DNA from 3 places in the Neopoerus faecalis genome. Region 1 is predicted to be linked to each of the others. Evidence: predicted binding sites of a transcription regulator. Region 1 holds the regulator's gene; each other region holds the start of a gene.
The links. The regulator LexA, encoded in region 1, represses DNA repair genes until DNA is damaged. The targets are predictions, from matches to a motif close to CNAACANNTGTTNG.
Positions count from the first base shown of each region.

Region 2: PY311_RS05180 (DNA polymerase Y family protein) is a predicted target of LexA. The motif match lies at 1,458-1,471, and genes of this name have one in related genera.
Region 3: PY311_RS04095 (Y-family DNA polymerase) is a predicted target of LexA. The motif match lies at 1,411-1,424, and genes of this name have one in related genera.

Region 1 covers NZ_JARFXX010000006.1:118,326-121,605, forward strand. The annotation lists gene rpoC (DNA-directed RNA polymerase subunit beta') at 1-66, shown strand, start outside; gene PY311_RS08685 (hypothetical protein) at 623-793, shown strand; gene PY311_RS08690 (polysaccharide deacetylase family protein) at 992-1,705, shown strand; gene lexA (transcriptional repressor LexA) at 1,707-2,315, opposite strand; gene secG (preprotein translocase subunit SecG) at 2,556-2,786, shown strand; gene PY311_RS08705 (acyl-CoA dehydrogenase) at 3,195-3,280, shown strand, end outside.
Region 2 covers NZ_JARFXX010000003.1:185,255-188,534, forward strand. The annotation lists gene PY311_RS05170 (DegV family protein) at 1-799, shown strand, start outside; RNA gene rnpB (RNase P RNA component class A) at 847-1,215, shown strand; gene PY311_RS05180 (DNA polymerase Y family protein) at 1,507-2,721, shown strand; gene PY311_RS05185 (5-formyltetrahydrofolate cyclo-ligase) at 2,718-3,280, shown strand, end outside.
Region 3 covers NZ_JARFXX010000002.1:333,951-337,230, forward strand. The annotation lists gene PY311_RS04095 (Y-family DNA polymerase) at 1-1,359, opposite strand, end outside; gene PY311_RS04100 (hypothetical protein) at 1,522-1,782, shown strand; gene PY311_RS04105 (sigma-70 family RNA polymerase sigma factor) at 2,271-2,717, opposite strand; gene PY311_RS04110 (hypothetical protein) at 3,035-3,268, opposite strand.

The DNA of each region.
Region 1 (3,280 bases):
TTTGCCGAGCAGCTTGTGCCCGACGAGACAGTTGAGGAAAAGGAAGCCACGCTGGAGGAGATTTAAGGCGAAAAGCCCTCTGTTCAAACACGGCAGGTATCCCTTAAAAGAATAAAAGGCAGGCACCGATTTCGCATCGGTGCCTGCCTTTTTGCGGCTGGTTATGCTAACAGCAAATGTACTCGTGTGGCTTTGATTTCTCACAAATCCTTGCAACCGGCATGAGGGTATTATGTTATGCTTTTATCCATAAGAGTTGATTTTGTGGGACATAGCAAAATGAAACGAAGCTTGTATAGGGTCATATCGGGACTTGCTCTGATATGCGCGTTATTTGCCGTTTTTCTTTATTCCCGTCATGATATAGGCATAGCGGCTGCCAAACTGGAGACGGATATCCGCGGCTCATCAAAAATACAGGCCGATTGGACTGTTGACGGAAGTGTTTCCAACACAATGGCGGCCTATATTGCGTATCCGCAGGAGCGGACGGACCATTCGTTTGAATCGTCCCGGACTTTCCTTTGGCTATTTCTTTTGCGACGGGGGAAACCTTTCGAGTGTAGATAAGGAAATTCTGGCGTGCACAGTGGAGGGATACAAGGAGCAGGCGTTTATTTCCATGAACCGGCAACAGGCGGCACGGGCAGAAATTGATGACGGAAACGAAGTTCAAGTGCTGGATATTGACAGCAGGAAGCCCTTTGCAATCGTTCTGCCCGTCAATGCAGGAAGCATTACCTTTTATGATATAAACGGAAATACGCTGCTGTACCAGAGAAATCCACTTTGATCAACGGTTTATCAAAAAATTGAAAATCCGCAGCAAAAAACAGGACAGGCACAGAGATTTTTGTGCCTGTCCTGTTTTTCATGAAAAAAGAAAAAACAACCGCTGCCTGATTTTTCATGGTTTCTCTGCATTTGACAACAGTAATTTTCCCGCGCAGGCATAAACTATGTCTGAATACGGGAAGAAAGAGCGATAGGAATGCAAAAACTGCTGTCAATTTTTATTTATCTGCTGATGCTGATTTTCATAGAGTCTGCCGCCGAGGTGACGGGTGTTCCGGCCTCAGCACCGGCCGAAATTTCGGCAGAGCCGAAGTACGTGGCGCTGACCTTTGATGACGGACCTCGGCGGGATACAACGGCCCGCCTGCTGGATGGCCTGCGGCAGCGGGGGGCCAGCGCGACATTTTTTCTGGTGGGGGAGCGGCTGGCGGGTAATGAGGACCTTGTTCTACGGATGCAGAGAGAGGGGCACCAAATCGGAAATCATACCTACAGCCATATCCGGCTGGATGGCAGCGACGCGGCCGGGCAGCTGGCCGACATCGAGGAGGCTCAGCGGGCCATCTGCGGCATTTTAGGCACGGAAAGCTGCTGGCTGCGCCCACCATATGGCCTTGTGGCGCCGACGGTACAGGCCGGAATCACGGTGCCTATGGTGCACTGGTCCGTAGACCCACGGGACTGGGAAAGCCGCAATACGGACAAGGTGGTACGGGCCGTGCTGGAGGCGGTGCAGCCTGGAGATATCATTCTGCTGCACGATATTTACTCCACCTCTGTAGACGCGGCGCTTCAGATCGTGGACACGCTGGAGGAGCAGGGGTATTGGCTTGTTACGGTGGAGGAGCTGCTGATCCTTGGCGGAATTCAACCGCAGGAAGGAGTGCTGTACCGCTCCGCCGGAAAATGACTCAATACTGCCGCACCACGGCCACAACCTTGCCGAGAATCTGAGCGTAGGTACCGTCAATCGGGGAGTAGGCGTCATTTTCCGGCAGCAGCCAGACATGGCCGCCCTTGCGGGAAAAGCGCTTGACTGTGGCCTCATCGTCGATCATGGCCACCACGATCTCGCCTTGGTTACAGGTCTGCTGCTGGCGCACTACCACCAGATCGCCGGGCAGAATTCCGGCGTTCAGCATGGATTCTCCCCGGACCCGCAGCGCAAAGTGTGTGTCGCCGAGGCGACCGGTATCAAAGGTCAGGTAATCCTCAATACATTCCTGCGCCAGAATGGGGCTGCCGGCAGCCACATTTCCCACAATGGGGACCTTTCCGGCAGGCGTTTCGTCTATCTCCGGCGCGGCAGGGGCGGGATGCGTCAGGCTGATGGCACGGCCCTTGCCCGCGCCAATCTCAATGACGCCGAGATCCGCCAGCTTTTTCAGATGGAAGTGGACGGTAGACGGGGACTTCAGCCCTACGGCCTCGCCAATCTCCCGGACAGAGGGGGGATAGCCCTGTTCATGGATGCAGGCGGCGATGTAATCGTAAATTTTCTGCTGCATATTGGAGAGCATGAATGTACCTCCTGACCGGCGCTGCCTGACAGGCCGGGAATTTTCTGGCATCAGTATAGCATAATAGAACCGAAAATGCAAACATTTGTTCTATACACTGGCAAAATTTTTGCCAAGAGAAAAGAGTGCGGACATTTTGAAATTTGTACTTGAAATGGTACACGGATTGTGGTATGATTTCATTCTGTAAAATGATTTCCTGTGCCTGTACGCACGAATGAATGTTGGAGGTTTTCCATTATGAAACTTGCTGTTACGATTTTACAGTTGCTTTGCGGTCTGGCGATCATTCTGATCGTGCTGTTCCAGTCCGGCAAGAGCGAGGGCCTGTCCGGCGCCATCGGCGGCGTGGCTGATTCCTTCCTTGCCAAGAACAAGGCTCGGACCATTGATGCTAAGCTGGCCCGCGCGACCAAGTGGTTCGGCGCGGTGTTTCTGGTGCTCACTATGGCGCTGCTGATCATGAACTGATTTTTACTTAAAAAAGAGCGTGCGTAGATTTTCTACGCACGCTCTTTTTTCCATGTAAAACGGTACATAATGTGGCAGCAAAATCAGCGCCGGGATACGGAAATTTCACGGTTTTACATAAGCGACAGTTTTTTCAAAAAAATTTGTCGCTTTTAACGAGAGGCTTTTCCTTGCCTTTCTTTCAAGGCTGCGTTATAATTTTCACATAGTATCAGTGATAAAAGGCTCCGAGAGCGCAACAGGGGAGGTCTCCCGCTGTTGCATTTCTTTGAGTGCTGTTGTTAAAAGTCTGACAATGGTGTTTCACGGGTACGTTCATTCGTATTGCTTACTTCGGGTCAGGGAACCCTTTGGCACCCTCCCGGGGGACTGTAATAACCGAACAAGAAATTGTAGGAGGATCGAATCATGGATTTTCATCTGACAAACGAGCAGCAGATGCTCCGCAAGATGTACCGGGAATTCGCCGAGAACGAGGTCAAGCCTCTGGCTGA
Region 2 (3,280 bases), on a different contig from region 1:
TCTGATCTCCGGGGAACTCAATTCCCCTTACGCCCGTCTGACGGTAGCGCCCATGTGCCTGCACGTCGGCGGTCAGGACTATCTGGATACGCCGGAGCTGGATATTCCGGCATTGCTGAGCAAGCTGGCCCATCACCGTTCCTCTTCCGCCTGTCCCTCCCCCGCCGCCTATGCCGAGGCCTTCGAGCAGGGCGAGGAAACGATCTGCGTGACCATCTCCTCTCAGCTTTCCGGCTCCTATAACGCCGCCATGGCTGCAAGAGATCTGGTTCTGGCGGAGCACCCGGAAAAAAAGATCTTTGTGCTGGATTCCCGTGCCACCTCCGGCGCTATGATCCTGCTGCTGCGCAAGGCCGCCGAGCTGGCGGAACGGGGGCTGCCCTTTGAGGAATTGTGCACAGAGCTTCAATCCTGCCAGAAGAATATCCGTCTCTGCTTCACGCTGGAGCATTTTGATAATCTGGTAAATAATGGACGGATGCCGCCTCTGGCCGGCACCCTGCTCCAGACGCTGGGCATCCGCATCGTCGCGGAGGCCACGGCCGAGGGCACGATTCGCGTGGCCAAGAAGGCCCGCGGCGAGGCCCACACCGCCAAGGCCATCACCCAGTTGATGGCCGACGCCAAGAACTGCGCCGACAGCCATGTGATCATCACCCACTGCCAGAACTCCGAGGGCGCCGAGCGGCTGCGGAACGCGATCCTGGACCGTCTGCCGGTAAAGGCTGTGGAGGTCCTGCCCTGCCGGGGTCTCACCAGCTTCTACGCCATGGACAAGGGACTGATTCTCTCCTATTGATCGACTTCCCATTGACTTTTCCCGCTGTTTTGCGTACAATAGACCCGCGAGGAAAACAGACAGTCGCGCGGAAGGGGCGAAAGGCCCTTCCGTGAGGAAAGTCCGGGCTCCACAGGGCAAGGATAACGGGTAACGCCCGCCGAAGGCGACTTCAGGAAAAGTGCAACAGAGATATACCGCCGCCAAGGCTGCGCCTTGGCGGTAAGGGTGGAAAGGCGAGGTAAGAGCTCACCCGATGGTGCGTGAAAGTATCCATCGCTGTAAACTCTATTCGGAGCAACACCGGTATGGGAGCAGGAGCCCCGCGCTCCACGGTCGGCCCGGCCGCTCCCGGGGTGGCTTGAGCGTACCGGCAACGGTGCGTCGAGATAGATGACTGTCAGATACAGAACCCGGCTTACAGTTTTGCTCGCACAGATATAAAAGGAACAGCGATAACCCGCTGTTCCTTTTTGCGTGTCGAAAAATTCTTTTCGCCCCGCTGAATAAATTTGAGAGCTTTTTCAAAGCTCTCAAATTTACTGATTTAAATAGTGCGGGACACCCTTCTTGGGTTTCCCGCACACACGCTTCCTTACCGTTTGGGGAAGTTCATCATCTTATCGGCAACCTCAAAGGAACAGCGATAACCCGCTGTTCCTTTTTCTCTTTTCAAATCCGAACAGATGTGCTATACTGGATTTACAAATTCGGGAGGAGGGATATTCATGGAGCGCGTGATTTTCCATTGCGACCTGAACTGCTTTTACGCCTCGGTGGAGCTGCTCTCCCGCCCGGACCTGCGGGAGGTGCCTACGGCGGTATGCGGCGACCCCGCCTCCCGCCACGGTATCATTTTAGCCAAAAACGAACCGGCCAAGCGGTGCGGTGTCAAAACCGCTGAGACCATTTGGCAGGCGAAAAAGAAATGTCCCAATCTGGTGCTCCTCCCCGCCCACCGCAGGCTGTACCATGAATATTCCAAAAAGGTCAACGCCATTTATGATGAATACACAGACCTTGCCGAGTCCTTCGGCATTGACGAGAGCTGGCTGGATGTGACCCACACGCTGCATCTGTTCGGCGGTGACGCCAAAGCGCTGGCAGACACCATCCGGCAGCGGGTAAAGCGGGAGCTTGGACTAACACTGTCCGTGGGCGTCAGCTTCAATAAGGTCTTTGCCAAATTGGGCAGCGACTATAAAAAGCCGGACGCCACCACCGTCATCTCCCGGGAAAACTGGAGGGATATTGTATGGCCCCTGCCGGTGGGAGACCTTTTGTATGTCGGCGGCGCCGCGCAAAAGCTGCTGGGAAAATATGGCGTCCGGACCATCGGCCAGTTAGCCGCCTATGACCGGGATACACTGGAACTGCTGATGGGAAAGCTGGGAACGCAGCTCTCCGATTACGCCAACGGTCTCGATACTGCCCCGGTGCGCCCAAGGCTCGCGGCGGAGCCTGTAAAATCCGTTGGCAATGGGCTCACCTTCCCGGAAAATCTTACCACGCGGGCACAGGTCCGGGCGGGCATTTCCCTTTTGGCGGATTCCGTGGCCACACGGCTGCGGCGGGAGGGGCTGTATGCCGGCGGCGTCCATGTGACGGTCCGGGACCCGGAATTTCATGACCGCTCCCGGCAAAAGCAACTTTCTGCTCCCACGCATCTTATCCGGGACCTGACCAATACCGCCATGGCGCTGACGGACACGCTCTGGACGCCGCCCAATCCCATCCGAGCGCTGACCGTCACGGCCATTCACCTTTCCCCGGAGGCGGATACCTTTGAGCAGGCAGATTTGTTTGACCCCGGCGCCGGGCAGCGGAGCGCCCGACAGGAAAAGCTGGAGTCCGCCATGGATGCCATCCGAAAAAAATACGGCGGCAGCGCCATTGTCTTCGGCGCTGTTCAGCCTGAAAAGGAGGAAGATCCCCTGCCATGACCCGTCAGGAAGAAAAACAGCAGCTTCGCTCTGTGATTAGCCGCTTGGAGGAAAAGCTGAGCCCGTCCTACAAGGAAAAAAGCGACCGAGCCATCGCGCACCGGCTGCTGGCTATGCCGGAGTATCAAGAGGCGCAGACTGTGTTCTGCTTTATCGGCACAGCGCACGAGATCAACACCCGACCCATATTGGAGCATATTTTATCTTCCGGGAAAACGCTCTGTGTGCCGCTGTGCACCGCTCCCGGCATTATGGAGCCCCGGCAGATCACCGACCTGCACCAGCTTCTCCCCGGCGCGCACGCTATCCCGGAGCCGCCAGCCGATGCGCCGTTGGTAGTGGTGGATGCCATTGACTTTGCCATTCTCCCCTGCGTCACCTGCAATGTGCTGGGGCAGCGTCTTGGACACGGCTGTGGATACTATGACCACTTTCTCTCTCAGTACCGGGGAGGAACGGTCCTACTATGCCGGGAACAACTGCTGCGGCAGGAAATTCCCGTAGAGCCCCACGATTACCCTGTCCCATGGGTCCTGACGGAGCGGGCACTGTATGAGGA
Region 3 (3,280 bases), on a different contig from region 1:
CTCCTGCAGCCGCTGCTCCTGCACTTCAACGTTGTCAAACAGATTGAACTGCACCGGGGCTTCCGGCTCCTGCTGTGCCGTATCTTCGCCCACCAACCGATTGGCGGTGATGGTAAGTCTCCGAATAGACAGCTTCGAATTGACCTTTGCGTCATAAACGCCAAGAACGGCGTCCGTGATGCTCCGGGCCGAAGATGTCTTTCTCGGCAGGTTTGCTGTTCCGTGGGTGTGCTTGGGGATCTTTCTGCCATAGCGGTCTGTCACGATCTCGCCGTGGTAACTGCCGCCTGCTGTGTTTTCAATGTCATACCCCACCGTCAGAGTCAACTGATCCGTTACCAGTTTCTTTTCCAACAGATCCAGCGCGACGGCTTCCGCCATCTCACGTACAACCAACCGTGCTTTCTCAAAGGAATAGGGGCACTGCAAAACCTGCCCGGAGCAGATGCTGTTCGTTTCCGGCCGGTATGCCTTGATATCCTGCATCCGGCACGGCTCCCAGCCCCATGCGTGGTCGATGAGGAGCTCAGCGTTGATGCCGAACATCCGATAGAGCAGTTCTTCATTGTAGTATTCGTTCGGCTTGCCGATGGAGCATCTTGCAACATCGCCCATGGTGTAGATGCCGATGGCTTCCAACTTCTTTGCATAACCGCGCCCAACGCGCCAGAAATCTGTCAGCGGGCGGTGCGCCCAAAGCTGCTCACGGTAGCTCATTTCGTCAAGCTCCGCAATGCGGACGCCATCTTTGTCTGGCTGGACGTGCTTCGCCATAATGTCCATAGCGACCTTGCAGAGATAGAGGTTGCTGCCGATGCCCGCCGTGGCCGTGATGCCTGTGGTGTGCAGGACGTCCGAGATCATAACCTTTGCCAACTCACGGGCGGTCATGTGGTAAGTTTGCAGATAGTTCGTCACATCCATCATCACCTCGTCGATGGAATAGACATGGATGTCCTCCGGGGCGATGTATTTCAGGTATACGTTGTAGACCTGAGTGCTGACCTGGATGTATTTTGCCATCCGAGGAGGGGCAATGAGATAATCTACCTCTCTGGATGGGTCAGCCGCCAGTTCATTGGCGTTGAAGCTCTTTTCGGAAAGGCAGCCAGCTTTGCGCCGCCGTTCCGCGTTGACTTGCTTGACACGCTCCACCACTTCAAAAAGCCTCGCTCTGCCGGAGATGCCGTATGCCTTCAGGGAGGGAGTCACGGCAAGGCAGATGGTTTTCTCTGTCCGGCTGGCGTCAGCCACCACCAGATTGGTGGTCAGAGGGTCGAGCCCACGCTCCATGCATTCTACGGAGGCGTAGAAAGCTTTCAGGTCAATGGCGATATATGTCCGTCCGCTCTGCTGCATAGCGCGCCTCCTCGTCCTTAGTGTCTATCAGTATATCATGCCACCGTAAATCGAACAAGTGTTTGTGACAAACTTTTGAGAGGAAACTTGTGGAAACAGCCCATTTTCAAAACAAGGGCGCCGTGTTACAATGATGCCTGTTTGCGGAATGGGAGGGAAAACATGTTCTATACAACGGAAGAAGCCGCCATCGTCTGCGGCTTTCTGAACTTATATCTGGATCGGGCCAGCGTTGATGTCTCTGTGCGGAGACGCAACGCGGCATTCCAGCTTGGCGCTGCAACGGAAACGCTGCAGCCAGAGGACTACCGATGGGCGGAGAATGTTCTCTGCTTTCTGAAGCCCTGTTGGTGGCAGTTACATGAAGATCATAGAGCCTTAGAGAATGTGCTTTTGAAAACACACCTTTTAGCTCAGAAATAAAACAGAGGGCCACTCCTGTCTTGGTTGGAAGCATATTGCTATACCCGGATATGGAGCGGCCCTCATTATATTTTTTTAGTTCTTTTGCTCAGTCCTATTCGACACTACTTCCCGGACTGTCGGGCGGTTGAACGAACCGGCGCCTGGCAGCGCCCATCGGGAATCTAACCCCTCAGAGGATCTCTCCGAGCTGCCCCCATTGCTTGCGGCTGTGGCTGGACAGAATGTACCATTATAGGCTGACGGGATCATTGCGAGACGGGCTGCCATGCCCGCTTTTGGCTGAATGAGTTTCGCTCTGCACCTTATTGGCCGTTCATTGACATCGGAGTAATTCCGATGCAGGTGGTCTTCGCGCATTCGCCGCATCGCTGTTCCCCCTCGCCGGGGGACCGTCAACTGACGTTATTCGTCACCGGATATTCAGTTTTCAATGTTCACAAGAAGATTCTTTTCTTCTCGTATGTATACGGGAAAAAACTGGCATCTTAACAACCCTGCTCATCCAAATTATTTTTAATTTTTTTCAGGATGCGCTTTTTCCGCACATGAATGGCCTGCTGAGAGACCCCAAGCATCTGTGCGTATTCCTTTTCGGAGCGGTTTTTGAAGTAAAGCTCGTAGATCAGCTCATAATCCTTCGGCGGGAGCAGATCCAGAATATTACGCAGGGACTGGCGCACCATCTCCTCAATTGCCTGATTTTCAGGGGTGTTGTCATAATCAATAAATTCATGGAACCGCTCGTATCCGTCATTTTCACCGCCGATCAGAGAACTCATCTGCGTTTCGTGCTTGTAAAAGCGTTCCGTGCTGTCTTCAATGTGCCATTTCGTCCGCCTGTAGGTCTGGAAGACTTCTTTTGTGACCTGGACGAGCTCAAATTCGCCGGTCATGGTGTTGTAAATGTTGAGAAAATAATTCTTTTCAGTCATACTCCTGATCTCCTTTGTGATTTTCTGAATTTGGTGAGGTTCAAAAAATCGGGAGATCAGGGGTATTCAGCGATATACGGCTCCCATGCTGAAAGGGGGAGGATATGAAAAAAGCGCATTGCAAACTCCTTTTCCGGAGCTGCATGCGCAAAAAAAGAGCCGCTTGATTTGTCTGACCATTGGCCGCGTTGACAGAACTATGTTCCTAAAAGGAACGATAGTTACAAATCAAGCGGCACATGGGATGGTCACGCATCAAGCGGCTCCGAGGCTCATACTTGGTATTTAATTGTTGGGGACAGATCGATTATTTGCGGTTATGCGATGCGGAATACAACAGGCGGGAAGAAAACCGCCTCTCCGCATTGCGGGCACTTCAGGTATGTCGCGCCGTGGGCCCCTTTGCAGAGCGTTTCAAGCCGCAGCTTACAATACGGGCAAAGCCGTGCCATGGTGATATGGGTGGAGTACTGCTGCTCAAGCTCCCGCTGCTCGGCTTGGATGCAGGCATACCGCTGCGGGTCAAGCGCTTTGGAATTGATTTTTGCCATAATAACAACTAC